2 regions of the Bradyrhizobium sp. LB8.2 genome follow, and region 2 is predicted to be linked to the other one. Evidence: predicted binding sites of a transcription regulator. Region 2 holds the regulator's gene; the other holds the start of a gene.
The links. Region 2 encodes PhoB, which activates phosphate uptake and scavenging genes when phosphate is short. Its sites were predicted from a motif close to TGTCATNNANCTGTCAT; they were not measured.
Positions count from the first base shown of each region.

Region 1 (6,575 bases), on a different contig from region 2:
AGGATCACGAACAGCGCCGCCATGTTGGTGCGCGACAGCGGCAGCAGCGTATCCCAGAAGAAGCGCAGGGGACCGGCACCGTCGATGCGCGACGCCTCCAGCAGCTCGTCCGGCACCGTCATGAAGAACTGGCGAAACAGCAGCGTCGCGGTGGCTGAGGCGATCAGCGGCAGCGCCAGGCCCGCATAGCTGTCGAGCATGTGGAGGTCGGCGACGATCTTGTAAGTCGGATAGATTCGCACCTCGACCGGCAGCATCAGGGTGATGAAGATGATCCAGAAGATCGGCATCCGGAACGGAAAGCGGAAATACACGATCGCATAGGCCGAGATGATCGAGATCGCGATCTTGCCCACCGCGATCAGCAGCGCCATCACCAGCGAGTTCAGCATCATGTTGCCGACGGGCTCGCGGGTCGAGCCGCTCGTGCCGACGAAGATGGTCTGATAGTAGACCTCGAAGAAATGACCGCCCGGCAGCAGCGACATCTGCCCGTTCGCGATCAGCGCGTTGTCCTGGGTCGAGGCGACGAACGCGATGTAGACCGGGAAGGCGACGATCGCGATCCCGATCCACAAAATGGCGTGAGCGACGTAGCGCCGAAAGCCCTCTTCCTCGACCATCAGTAGGTCACCTTGCGTTCGACGAAGCGAAACTGGATTCCGGTCAGCACGATCACCATGACCATCAGGATCACCGATTGCGCCGCGGAGCTGCCGAGATTGCCGCCGAGCAGGCCGTCGGAATAGACCTTGTAGACCAGCGTCACCGTCGACGTTCCCGGACCGCCGCGGGTCATGGTGTCGATGATGCCGAACGTGTCGAAGAAGGCGTAGACGATGTTGACGACCAGCAGGAAGAAGATCGTGGGCGACAACAGCGGGAAAGTCACGGTCCAGAAGCGCCGCATCGGACGCGCGCCGTCGATCGCGGCTGCCTCGAACACGCTCTTCGGAATCGCTTGCAGGCCGGCGAGAAAGAACAGGAAATTATAGGAGATCTGCTTCCACGCGGCGGCAAGGATGATCAGCGCCGCGGCCTGGTTGCCGTCGAGCAGCGGATTCCAGTCGATGCCGGCTTCGCGCAGATAGCGCGAGAGCACGCCGAGCGAGGGATGCAGCATGAAGATCCAGAGCACGCCGACGACGGGCGGCGCGACGGCGTAGGGCCAGATCAGCAGCGTGCGATACAGCGAGCCGCCGCGCATCGGCTTGTCCGCCATGACCGCCAGCAGCAGGGCCACGGAGAGCGAAGAGACCGCGATCGCGAACGAGAAGAAGAAGGTCCGGACGATCGCCTCGAAATAGGCGGCGTCACTGAAGAGATCGAGATAATTGTCGAACCAGACGAAGCTGGTCGAGAGACCGAAGGCGTCCTGGAGCAGGAAGGACTGAATGACAGCCTGCGCAGCCGGCCAGTAGAAAAAGATCAGGACGATCGCAAGCTGCGGCGCAACCAGCGCGTAGGGCAATAGCCTTGATTGGAAAATGGCTTGCTTCTGCATGGTGTCAGCTGAGCGGCAGGCCGGGTCGCGACCTGCCGCTCATCGCCTCACTTGACGGCGGTCTTTTCGAACTGACGCAGCATCGTGTTGCCGCGCTCGACGGCGGCATCGAGCGCCTGCTTGGCGGTCTTCTTGCCAGCCAGCGCCTGCTCGATCTCTTCCGACCAGACGTCACGCAGCTGAACCATGTTGCCGAGGCGCAGACCGCGCGAATTCTCGGTCGGCTCCTTGTTGGTCAGCTCGAGCAGCGGGGTCTCGAGGTAGGGCTGGTCCTTGTAGAAACCTTCTTCCTTCGCCTTGGCGTAGGCCGCCTTGGTGATCGGCAGATAGCCCGAGGCCTTGTGGATGTAGATCTGGCGGTCGGTGTCAGAGAGGAATGTCATGAACTTCGCAATGCCCTTGTACTCGTCGGCCGACTTGCCGCCCATGACCCAGAGCGAGGCGCCGCCGATGATCGAGTTCTGCGGCGCGCCCTTGACGTCCGGATAATACGGCATCGGCGCCGCCGTGAAGTTGAACTTGGCCTGCGCCTTGACGTTGCCGAAGAAGGCCGACGAGGTCAGGTAGATCGCGCACTCACCCGAAGTGAAGCGGCCTTCGCCTGTGTTGGTGCGACCGGCGTAGTCGTAAGTCTTGTCTTTTTGCAGCTCGACCAGCTTCTCGAGATGCTTGACCTGGAGCGGACCGTTGAACTCGAGCTTGGTGTCGAAGCCGTCGAGGCCGTTGGCTTTGCTGGAGAGCGGCACGTTGTGCCAGGCCGAGAGCTGTTCGAGATTGACCCAAGTGACCCAGGAGTTGGAGAAGCCGCAGGTCGGATGGCCGTTGTCGTGGAGCTTCTTGGCGGCTGCGAACGTCTCGGGCCAGGTCTTCGGGATCTCGACGCCGACCTTCTTGAGCTCGTCGAGGTTCACCCACATGACGGTCGACGACGAGTTGAAGGGGAACGACAGCATCTCGCCCTTGGAGGTCGAGTAATAGCCGCTGATCGCGGGCAGATAGGCCTTGGGATCGAATTTCTCGCCGGCCTCGGCCATCAGCTTGTAGACGGGCTTCACGGCGCCGGTCGCCGCCATCATGGTCGCGGTGCCGACTTCGAAGACCTGCATGATGTGGGGCGCGTTGCCGGCGCGGAAGGCCGCGATGCCGGCGTTCATCGTGTCGGCGTAGTTGCCCTTGTAGGTCGGGATCACCTTGTAGTCGCTCTGCGCCGCGTTGAAGTCGGTGGCGAGCTTGACGATGACGTCGTTGTTGGCGCCGGTCATCGCGTGCCACCACTGGATTTCGGTCGCGGCCAAGGCCGGCGAGGCCGACATTCCAACCGTAAGTGCAACAGCGGCAGCCGCCCCAAAGTGTCGAAGAGCCATCAAGTAAACCTCCCTTGGCCGTCAAAAATTGATCGCTTGCGCTAGCAGCGCCATATGACGTTCACATGACTGTGTAAGCGGCCGAAACGAAAGCGGCAAGCGCTGGAAAAGGGAAGCTGTCAAATAGGCGAATGCGCAGCGGGCAGGTTTCTTCGTTCGCGGTGCAGCATTCGGGAGTGATGGGTTGGGTCGCTGCGTCGTCAGCAGAATAGCGCGAGGCAGACGCTCGGCCCGCGGGCTCCAACCTCTCCCGCTTGCGGGAGAGGTCGGCGCAACGCGCCGGGTGAGGGCTCTCTCCTCTTGGGGAGTCTCACTGCGGAGGCACCCTCTCCCCAACCCTCTCCCGCAAGCGAGCGAGGGAGCGCACCTTCCTTGCGGCGCGTTGTCAGTTCAATAGCGTCACGCCTCAGCGCTTGCGCTCGGGGCCGCAGACCGTGCCCTGCTCGACCATCGCGTCGATCTCGGATTTGGAGTAGCCGAACTCGCCCAGCACCTCGGCCGAGTGCTGGCTGAATTTCGGCGGCAGGCGGCGCAGGCTCGGTTTGCTGCGATCAAGCCGGATCGGCGACGCCACGCCCTTGTACCAGTCCTTCTCGATGATATCGCCGCGGGCGATGGTGTGCGGGTTGGTCAGCGCCTGGTCGATCTTCTGCACGGGGCCTGCGGGCAGGCCCGCGGCGAGCAGGCGATTGCACAGCGGCTCGGCCTCGTGCTGGCTGAACACGGCGGCAAGCTCGGCGCGCAGCGCTTCGCGATTGGCGATGCGGTCCTTGTTGCGGGCAAAGCGCGGATCGGTGCCGAGCTCGGGCTTGCCGATCTCCTTGGCGAGCTTGCGGAAGGTGCCGTCATTGCCGACGCCGATGAAGATGTCGTCGGTCTTGGTCGGGAAGATCGCGTAAGGCACGAGGTTGGGATGCTCGTTGCCGGTCAGCGACGGCGGCTTGCCATGCATGAAATAATTCGCGGTGTGCGGGTGCATGATGGCGAGACCGGTCTCGTACAGCGTCGTCTCCAGGAACTGGCCCTGGCCCGAGCGCTGCCGCTCCGACAGCGCCATCAGGATGCCGATCGCCGCATAGAGGCCGGTGCCGATGTCGACCAGCGGCACGCCGATCCGCATCGGTCCGCTTTCGGGCGAGCCGGTCGCCGCGATCATGCCGGTCATGGCCTGGATGATGGCGTCATAGCCGGGATTGCCGCCGCGCGGGCCGTCGGCGCCGAAGCCGCAGATCCGGCAGTGCACCAGGCGCGGGAATTTCTCGCGCAGCACCTCGCTGCCGATGCCCCATTTCTCCAGCGTGCCCGGCTTGAAGTTCTCGATCAGGACGTCGGCGGTCTCCAGCATCTTGAGCAGCACGAGACGGCCGCCCTCGGAGGCGAGGTCGAGGCCGATCGAGCGCTTGTTGCGGTTGATGCCGATGAAATAGGCCGCGTCTTCCTCGTGGAAGGGAGGGCCCCAGTCGCGCACCTCGTCGCCTGCGGGCGGCTCGACCTTGATCACGTCGGCGCCGTGGTCGGCGAGGATCTGGGTGCAATAGGGACCGCCGAGCACGCGCGTGAGATCGATGACGCGCAGGCCGCTCATTGCGCCCGTGGCAGCTCCGGAACTGGCGGCTTCAGTCATGCCTTTGCTTCCCCTGTGTCGATATTGATCACAGGCCTAGCGAGGTTCGTCTGAGCCAGCAATGGCTTGTTGCGGGGGGCCGCATGCGCCGCGGCTGCGCCATCCCGCCGAATGGCAAATCAAACGGAAGCGGCCGGCCCGAGGAGAATCCCGGGCCAGCCAATCCAATCTACGATCAGACGACCGTCAGGCGGACGTCGACATTGCCGCGCGTTGCGTTGGAATAGGGGCACACCTGATGAGCCTTCTCGACCAGTGCCTCAGCTTCGGCACGGGCAAGGCCCGGCAGCGATACGGCAAGGTCGATGTCGAGACCGAAGCCGCCAGCGGCGCGCGGGCCGATACCGACGGTCGAGGTCACCGAGGCGTCGGCCGGAACCTTCGGTCCGCCCTGCGAGGCCACGAATTTCATCGCGCCGATGAAGCAGGCGGCATAGCCGGCCGCAAACAGCTGCTCGGGATTGTTGCCTTCGCCGCCGCCGCCGCCGAGCTCCTTCGGCGTGGTGAGCTTGACGTCGAGCGCGCCGTCGAGGGTCGCAGCATGGCCGTCGCGGCCGCCGGTGGCTTTTGCGCTGGTCTTGTAGAGCACATTCACGGACATTTTTGGTCTCCCTGGGTTTTCGCTGGTGCAATCTTTATCGCAGGCAATTAGATTGCGCGCAATTGAAATTATGGTGCCTCACATTTAATTGTTCGCAATTGAATGTGCCGCCGGCCGGCCCCAGAATGGAGCAAGTCTCGTGAGATTCTCTATGCCCCGGAAATCATCGGCAGCGGATCAGCCGCTGCGCCTCGACAATCAGATCTGCTTCGCGGTCTATTCGGCCGCGCATGCCTTCAACCGCGTCTACAAGCCGCTGCTGGACCGGCTCGGCCTGACCTATCCGCAATATCTGGTCATGCTGGTGCTGTGGGAGCGCGACGACGTGCCGGTGAAGGACATCGGCGAAAAGCTGTTCCTGGATTCGGGCACGCTGACGCCGCTGCTCAAGCGACTCGAAGCCGCCCACCTCGTCAAGCGCACGCGCTCGCGCGAGGACGAACGTCAGGTCCTGATCGCGCTAACGGCGCAGGGCCACGCCTTGAAGGACAAGGCGCGCGCCGTGCCGCAATCGATCCTGGCAGCGTCGGACTGCTCGGTCTCGGAACTGGTCACGATGAAGGACGAGATCGTCGCGCTGCGCGACCGGCTCAATGCGGTGATCGGGGAGTAGGGTTAGGTTTACGTGCTTAGGACAGCCGCTTCTTCGTGAATGCTCGGCCGGAGTGAGACTTCAGGTACGCTTCAAAAGCGAGCGCTTTGTACTTGTCAGGGAAGGCGCAGTACCAGATCAGCTTCCAAGGCTTAAACTTGGCGGTGTGGGTGGATTTGCCAGCATTGTGCTCTGGAATCCGCCGCTTCAGATTTTCCGTGGCCCCAACGTATTCCTGCTCGGGAAATTCGATGCTGCGGAGGATGTAGACGTACCACATTGACGATTATCGCCTGGGCAGCCGCTGCGTGGGAATGTCACCAGTCCGTCTTCGCCCTTCGGGCTTCGCCGGACACCACGCGTAGCCCGAAGGGCGAAGCGTGGTGGAGCCAGGCGGGATCGAACCGCCGACCTCTTGCATGCCATGCAAGCGCTCTCCCAGCTGAGCTATGGCCCCTTAACCGTCCGACGCGCCGCGGGTGACGCGTCGGGAAAGACCCAGAACCACAGTTCTGGGATTATCTCAAGTCTCTTCATCACCGGTGACATCACCAATGATGTCGGTGACGTCCTCATCGCCCTCTTCGTCGTCGGCGATAAAGGTCGAATCATCGTCATCGTCGTCGTCGATGGTCTCGTCGGCCTCGATGTCGTCCTCGGATTCGGGCACGACGGCCTTGACCTTGCCGGTGTTCTCCTCGGCATCGGCCTCCTCGAGCGAGACTTCCTCGACTTCCGCCGGCTCCGGCTTGGTGTCGGCGGCTGCTGCCGCGTGGCGGGCTTCGGCGCCGCGAGGCGCGCGAGCCGGCGCCACGGGCGCGATCGGCACGACCTCACCGGTGTACGGCGAGATCACCGGACTCTTGTTGAGGTCATAGAACTTCTTGCCC
Region 1 covers NZ_JBEPQV010000013.1:19,926-26,500, forward strand. The annotation lists gene ugpE (sn-glycerol-3-phosphate ABC transporter permease UgpE) at 1-623, opposite strand, end outside; gene ugpA (sn-glycerol-3-phosphate ABC transporter permease UgpA) at 623-1,504, opposite strand; gene ugpB (sn-glycerol-3-phosphate ABC transporter substrate-binding protein UgpB) at 1,552-2,868, opposite strand; gene ABIB06_RS17425 (CaiB/BaiF CoA transferase family protein) at 3,275-4,492, opposite strand; gene ABIB06_RS17430 (organic hydroperoxide resistance protein) at 4,668-5,093, opposite strand; gene ABIB06_RS17435 (MarR family winged helix-turn-helix transcriptional regulator) at 5,245-5,706, shown strand; gene ABIB06_RS17440 (GIY-YIG nuclease family protein) at 5,723-5,965, opposite strand; tRNA gene ABIB06_RS17445 (tRNA-Ala) at 6,067-6,142, opposite strand; gene ABIB06_RS17450 (TIGR02300 family protein) at 6,209-6,575, opposite strand, start outside.
Region 1: a site for PhoB is predicted at 2,923-2,939, ahead of ugpB (sn-glycerol-3-phosphate ABC transporter substrate-binding protein UgpB). Genes of this name have one in related genera too.

Region 2 (6,575 bases):
GCTGCGGCAAGTCGACCCTGCTGCGCATCTTCAACCGGATGTACGACCTCTATCCGGGCCAGCGCGCCACCGGTCAGCTCATGCTCGACCAGACCAACATCCTCGACCCCAAGCTGGACCTCAATTTGCTGCGCGCCCGCGTCGGCATGGTGTTCCAGAAGCCGACGCCGTTCCCGATGACGATCTACGAAAACATCGCGTTCGGCATCCGTCTCTACGAGAAGATATCAAAGTCCGAGATGGACGGCCGGGTCGAGAAGGCGCTGCGCGGCGGCGCGCTGTGGAACGAGGTCAAGGACAAGCTCAACGCCTCCGGCCTGTCGCTCTCCGGCGGCCAGCAGCAACGCCTCTGCATCGCCCGCACCGTCGCGGTGCGGCCCGAGGTGATCCTGTTCGACGAACCCTGCTCGGCGCTCGACCCGATCTCGACCGCCAAGGTCGAGGAGCTGATCCAGGAGCTTTCCGAGGACTACACGATCGCGATCGTCACCCACAACATGCAGCAGGCGGCGCGCGTCTCCGACAAGACCGCCTTCATGTATCTCGGCGAGCTGATCGAGTTCGACGACACCAACAAGATCTTCACGTCGCCGACCGACCGGCGCACGCAGGATTACATCACCGGCCGGTTCGGCTGAGGAGACGCGACATGGGTTCTGAACATACCGCAAAGGCCTTCGACACCGACCTCCAGGAACTCACCCGGCTGGTTGCCGAGATGGGCGGCATCGCCGAGCGCATGATCGTCGATTCCGTCGACGCGCTGATCCGCCGTGACGTTCCGCTCGGCCAGCGCGTCGTCACCATCGACACCGAACTCGACGCGCTGCAGAAGCGCATTGAGGAGCGCGCCGTGCTCACCATCGCCCGCCGTCAGCCGATGGCGGTCGATCTGCGCGAGATCGTCGGCGCCATGCGCGTCGCAACCGATCTCGAGCGCATCGGCGACCTCGCCAAGAACATGGGCAAGCGCGTCGCGGCGCTGGAGACGGATTTTCATCCGCTCAAGCTGTTCCGCGGCCTGGAGCACATGACAGACCTCGTGCAGCAGCAGGTCAAGTCGGTGCTGGACGCCTATGCCGCACATGATTTGCCGGCGGCGATGGCGGTGTGGAAGGGCGACGAGGAAGTCGACGCCATCTGCACTTCGCTGTTCCGCGAGCTCCTCACTTACATGATGGAGGATCCGCGCAACATCTCGTTCTGCATCCATTTGATGTTCTGCGCCAAGAACATCGAGCGGATCGGCGACCACGCCACCAACATCGCCGAGACCGTGTTCTACATGATCGAGGGCCAGGCGATCACCGACAAGCGGCCGAAGGGCGATATGACGACCTTCGCCAGCTCGATACCGAACACCTAGGGAGCAACGACCCAGATGGGCGCACGCATTATGGTGGTTGAGGACGAGGAAGCCCTGACCGAGCTTCTCCGCTACAACCTCGAAGGCGACGGCTATGACGTCGAGACGGTCATGCGCGGCGACGACGCCGACACCCGTCTCAAGGAGCACATTCCCGATTTGATCGTGCTCGACTGGATGCTACCGGGCCTGTCAGGCATCGAATTGTGCCGGCGGCTTCGCACCCGTCCCGAGACCAAGCAGCTCCCGATCATCATGCTCACCGCGCGCGGCGAGGAAAGCGAGCGGGTGCGGGGTCTTGCGACCGGCGCCGACGATTACATCGTCAAGCCGTTCTCGGTGCCGGAGCTCCTGGCGCGCGTGAAGGGCCTGCTGCGGCGCGCAAGCCCCGAGCGGCTCGCCGCCGTGCTCGCCTTTGGCGACATCGAGCTCGACCGCGACAAGCGCCGCGTGGCGCGCTCGGGCCGGCCGATCGATCTCGGCCCGACCGAATATCGCCTGCTGGAGTTCTTCCTGGAGCATCCGGGGCGGGTGTTCTCGCGCGAGCAACTGCTCGACAGCGTCTGGGGCCGCGACATCTACATCGACGAGCGTACCGTCGACGTGCATATCGGCCGCCTGCGCAAGCTGCTCAATCTGGGCCGCGAGCAGGACCCGATCCGCACCGTCCGCGGCGCCGGCTACGCGCTGGATGATCGTTTTGCCAAGGCGGAGCAGCAGGCGTAACTCGCTTCAAGCTCCGCCGTCGTTCCGGGTCGGCACGCGCTTTTGGCACGCTTGTCCGGGACGACATCACGTGGGCCGAGGCGTCATCGTGTGACGGCGCCGCCCTTGCAGTCAGCTAAATCCGCTAGCTCAGCGCGGGCCCGGCTTCACTGGTGCGCGGCGCCGATCCGACGCCGGCTGATATGCGACGCGCGAGTGCTGGGCGCAATAGGGCAGCCCGGAAAGCGCCTTGCCGCCGCAGAAGAAGAAATCCGGCGTCGAGGGATCGCCGACCGGCCAGTGGCAGGTCGCCTCGTTCAGCTCGAGCAGCGATAGCCGCTGGCTCATCGGCACCACGTTGTCGTAGGTGACCGGTTCGGCCTCCACTTCGACCTCGAAGGCCTGTGCCAGCGCGGTGTTGCCGCGCGAGATCGGACGGGTCACCCGCATCATATGCTGCGCGGGGCGCGCCTTGCGCGGCCGGGGCGCTGCCGATGAAGGGCTCTTGGCGCGACCCGACAGGCCGAGCCTGTGCACTTTGCCGATCACGGCATTGCGGGTCACATTACCGAGCTCAGCCGCGATCTGGCTGGCCGAAAGTCCGGCCTCCCAGAGCTTTTTAAGCTGCTCGACGCGATCATCGGACCAGGTCAAAACTGTCATTGCACCCTTTCCCTCGCTGCCGGCCTGCCATCCTGGCGCCTCGCAGCGAATGCCTAAGCCTTTAAAAACCCGTGCCGCCAGAATCCCTTAAGGCTCGCCGGGCGTGACTAGAACGCCCGAACGTTTACGCCGGTACATAAGGACTTAGAGATCAGAACCACTGCACGAGATGTCGTATCTGACAATCCAAACGCTACAATATGGCGTGACTCCCGCGCAAGAGTCCGCCGACTCGCTTCCACATGTTCCGTGGTGAAATCCGCGAAATCAGCACCGCAAGACTACGGATTCAGCGTTTCGCGAGGCTTTCCGGGGCGGCATTGACACCCGTCTTCCCAAGCATAAGATAGTGACACGTGCCGCCCCGAAAAGGCGGCACGTTTCGTTTTCCGGGCCGGTCAATGGTGCGTTGCGCAATGCACGCGTCACACCGTCCGCAACATCCAAGTGACATCATGACCAACAGCGCAGCGCCGCATTTGCTCCCCGTTTTCGCCAGAACCGACCTCGGTTTCGAGCGCGGCGAAGGCTGCTGGCTGATTGCGATCAATGGCGAGCGCTATCTCGATTTCTCCTCGGGTGTCGCGGTGAACGCGCTCGGCCATGCCCATCCCGCGCTGGTCAAAGCGTTGCAGGAGCAGGCCACGAAGCTCTGGCACATGTCGAACCTGTTCCAGAGCCCGGATGGCGAGAAGCTCGCCAACCGCCTCTGCCATGAGAGTTTTGCGGACTTCGTGTTCTTCTGCAATTCCGGCGCCGAGGCGCTGGAGGGCGTGATCAAGCTGGTCCGCCATCATCACTTCTCCCAAGGGCATCCGGAACGTTACCGCATCATCACCTTCGAAGGCGCGTTCCACGGCCGCACGCTGGCGACGCTGGCCGCGACGGGATCTGCAAAATATCTGGAAGGTTTTGGTCCGCCGATGGATGGCTTCGACCAAATCCCGCATGGCGATATCGAGGCCGTGAAGAAAGCGATCGGTCCGCAGACCGCCGGTATCCTGATCGAGCCGATCCAGGGCGAGGGCGGCGTGCGCTCGGCAACCCCGGCCTTCCTCAAGGCGCTGCGCCAGCTCTGCGACGACAAGGGCTTGCTGCTCGCGTTCGACGAGGTGCAGACCGGCATGGGCCGCACCGGCGATCTGTTCGCACACCGCCGTCTCGGCGTGACGCCCGATGTGATGTCGCTGGCGAAGGCGCTCGGCGGCGGCTTTCCGATCGGCGCGGTGCTGGCGACCGCGGATGCGGCGGCCGGCATGGGGCCCGGCTCGCACGGCTCGACCTTCGGCGGCAATCCGCTCGCGATTTCGGCTGCGAACGCCGTGCTCGACGTCATGCTCAAGCCCGGCTTCTTCGACCACGTGCAGAGAATGTCGCTGCTGCTCAAGCAGAAGCTCGCCTCCGTGATCGATCGTCATAGCGATGTCGTCAGCGAAGTGCGCGGCGAGGGCCTGCTGATCGGCATCAAGGCGGTGGTGCCTTCAGGCGATCTCGTTGCAGCCTTGCGCGAAGAAAAACTGCTCACTGTCGGCGCCGGCGACAATGTCGTGCGTTTCCTGCCGCCTTTGATCGTCACCGAAGCCGAGATCGAGGACAGCGTTGGGCGGCTCGAACGCGCCTGCACCGCGTTGTCCGGCAACAAGCGGGCGGCAAGCTGATGAGCAAGTCGCCCAATAAAGCACCGAAGCACTTCCTTGATATCGACGCGCTGCCGCTGTCGGAGCTCAAGAGCATGCTGGCCGCGTCCTCCGCGATGAAGGCGAAGCAGAAGGCGCATCAGCCGGTCAGGCCGCTTGAAGGCAAGACGCTGGCGATGATTTTCGAGCGCCCCTCGACGAGGACGCGGGTGTCGTTCGATGTCGCCATGCGCCAGCTCGGCGGCGAACCCATCATGCTCACCGGCGCGGAGATGCAGCTCGGCCGCGGCGAGACCATCGCCGACACCGCGCGCGTGCTGTCGCGCTATGTCGACGCCATCATGATCCGCATTCTCAATCACGATGCCCTGCTCGAGCTCGCGGCGAACGCCACCGTCCCTGTCATCAACGGCCTGACGCGGCGTTCGCATCCCTGCCAGGTGATGGCTGATCTCATGACCTATGAGGAGCATCGCGGCCCGATCGAGGGCAGGACTGTGGCCTGGACCGGCGACGACAACAACGTGCTCGCCTCCTGGGCGCACGCCGCCGAACGCTTCAAGTTCCAGCTCAACGTCGCGACGCCCCCGGAGCTCGCGCCGAAAAAGGCGATGCGCGATTTCATCAAGGCGACCGGCGCGCCGATCATGCTCGGCAGCGATGCCGAAGCCGCCGTGCGCGGCGCCGATTGTGTCGTCACCGACACCTGGGTGTCGATGGGCGACAAGGAAGGCGAGCATCGCCACAACGTGCTCAAGCCTTATCAGGTCAACGCCCAGCTGATGTCGCTGGCCAAGCCCGATGCGCTGTTCATGCACTGCTTGCCGGCCCATCGCGGCGAGGAGGTCACCGACGAGGTGATCGACGGTCCGCAATCCGTCGTGTTCGACGAGGCCGAAAACCGCCTGCACGCGCAGAAGGGCATTCTGGCCTGGTGCTTCGACGCGGTGAAGTAGGCGCGGGGCGCGCGGTGAAGGCGAAGTCGGTTTGTTTCGCCGTCCTGGATTTCGCCGGGACGGCACCGAACTTGCAGTATCGTGTGTAACTATAACTGCGCCCGGAACACGCGGCCCGCGCCCCCTTCCATTTCCGCCCTCCGACCCCAGATAAAGCGCCATGATTTCCCAATCCCCTGACATGAAAACCGGGCCCGAAGGCCCGGTTCGCGCACCATCCGCGGTTCCGGTCGACGACGCCGTGCTGCCCTACGAGGTCGACGCGCTCGACGTGCGCGGTCGCCTGGTGCGGCTTGGTCCGGCGCTTGACGATATCCTGACCAGGCACGATTATCCGGCGCCTGTCGGCAAGCTGCTCGGCGAGGCCATCGTGCTGACCACGCTACTCGGCTCGGCGCTGAAGTTTGAAGGCCGCTTCATCCTCCAGGCCCAGACCGACGGTCCGGTGTCGTTCCTGGTCGTCGATTACATGGCGCCGGATCGCCTGCGAGCCTACGCACGTTTCGACGCCGCGCGCCTCGGCGATGCCAAAGATTCCGGGGCGCTGCTGGGCCACGGTCATCTCGCCATGACCGTCGACCAGGGGCCCGAGATGAGCCGCTACCAGGGCCTGGTCGCGCTCGACGGCGGCAGCCTGGAAGACGCCGCTCACGAATATTTCCTGCGCTCCGAGCAGATCCCGACGCGCGTGCGTCTCGCCGTCGGCGAAGAGTGGCGTTCGAACGATGGCGGCAAGCATCGCTGGCGCGCCGGCGGCATGCTGATGCAGTTCCTGCCGAAGGCGCCTGAGCGCGCGCGGCAGGCCGATCTGCATCCCGGCGATGCGCCCGAAGGCGTCGAGGTGCATAGCGTCGCTGAAGACGATGCCTGGGTCGAGGCGCGCTCGCTGATCGAAACCGTCGAAGACGTCGAGTTGATCGATCCCGAGCTCTCCGGCGAGCGGCTGCTCTACCGTCTCTTCCACGAGCGCGGCGTGCGCGTGTTCAATCCACTGTCCTTGAAGGCGCAATGCTCCTGCTCGCGCGATGCAGTCGCATCGATGCTGAAGAGCTTTTCGTCCGACGATCGCGCCGCCATGGTCAAGGACGACAAGGTCGTCGTGACCTGCGAGTTCTGCTCGTCGGTGTACGATTTCACGCCGCACGAGGCCGGCGTGGAAGACGCTTGAGGCATTGGACCGTGTCGCCATCCGGGTCCCGGCTCCGCGCAGCAACGCTCGCGCGTTGCAGCGCGTCCGGGACACGAGAG
Region 2 covers NZ_JBEPQV010000007.1:198,567-205,141, forward strand. The annotation lists gene pstB (phosphate ABC transporter ATP-binding protein PstB) at 1-638, shown strand, start outside; gene phoU (phosphate signaling complex protein PhoU) at 650-1,366, shown strand; gene phoB (phosphate regulon transcriptional regulator PhoB) at 1,382-2,092, shown strand; gene ABIB06_RS11795 (GcrA family cell cycle regulator) at 2,222-2,734, opposite strand; gene ABIB06_RS11800 (aspartate aminotransferase family protein) at 3,190-4,392, shown strand; gene argF (ornithine carbamoyltransferase) at 4,392-5,327, shown strand; gene ABIB06_RS11810 (Hsp33 family molecular chaperone) at 5,488-6,495, shown strand.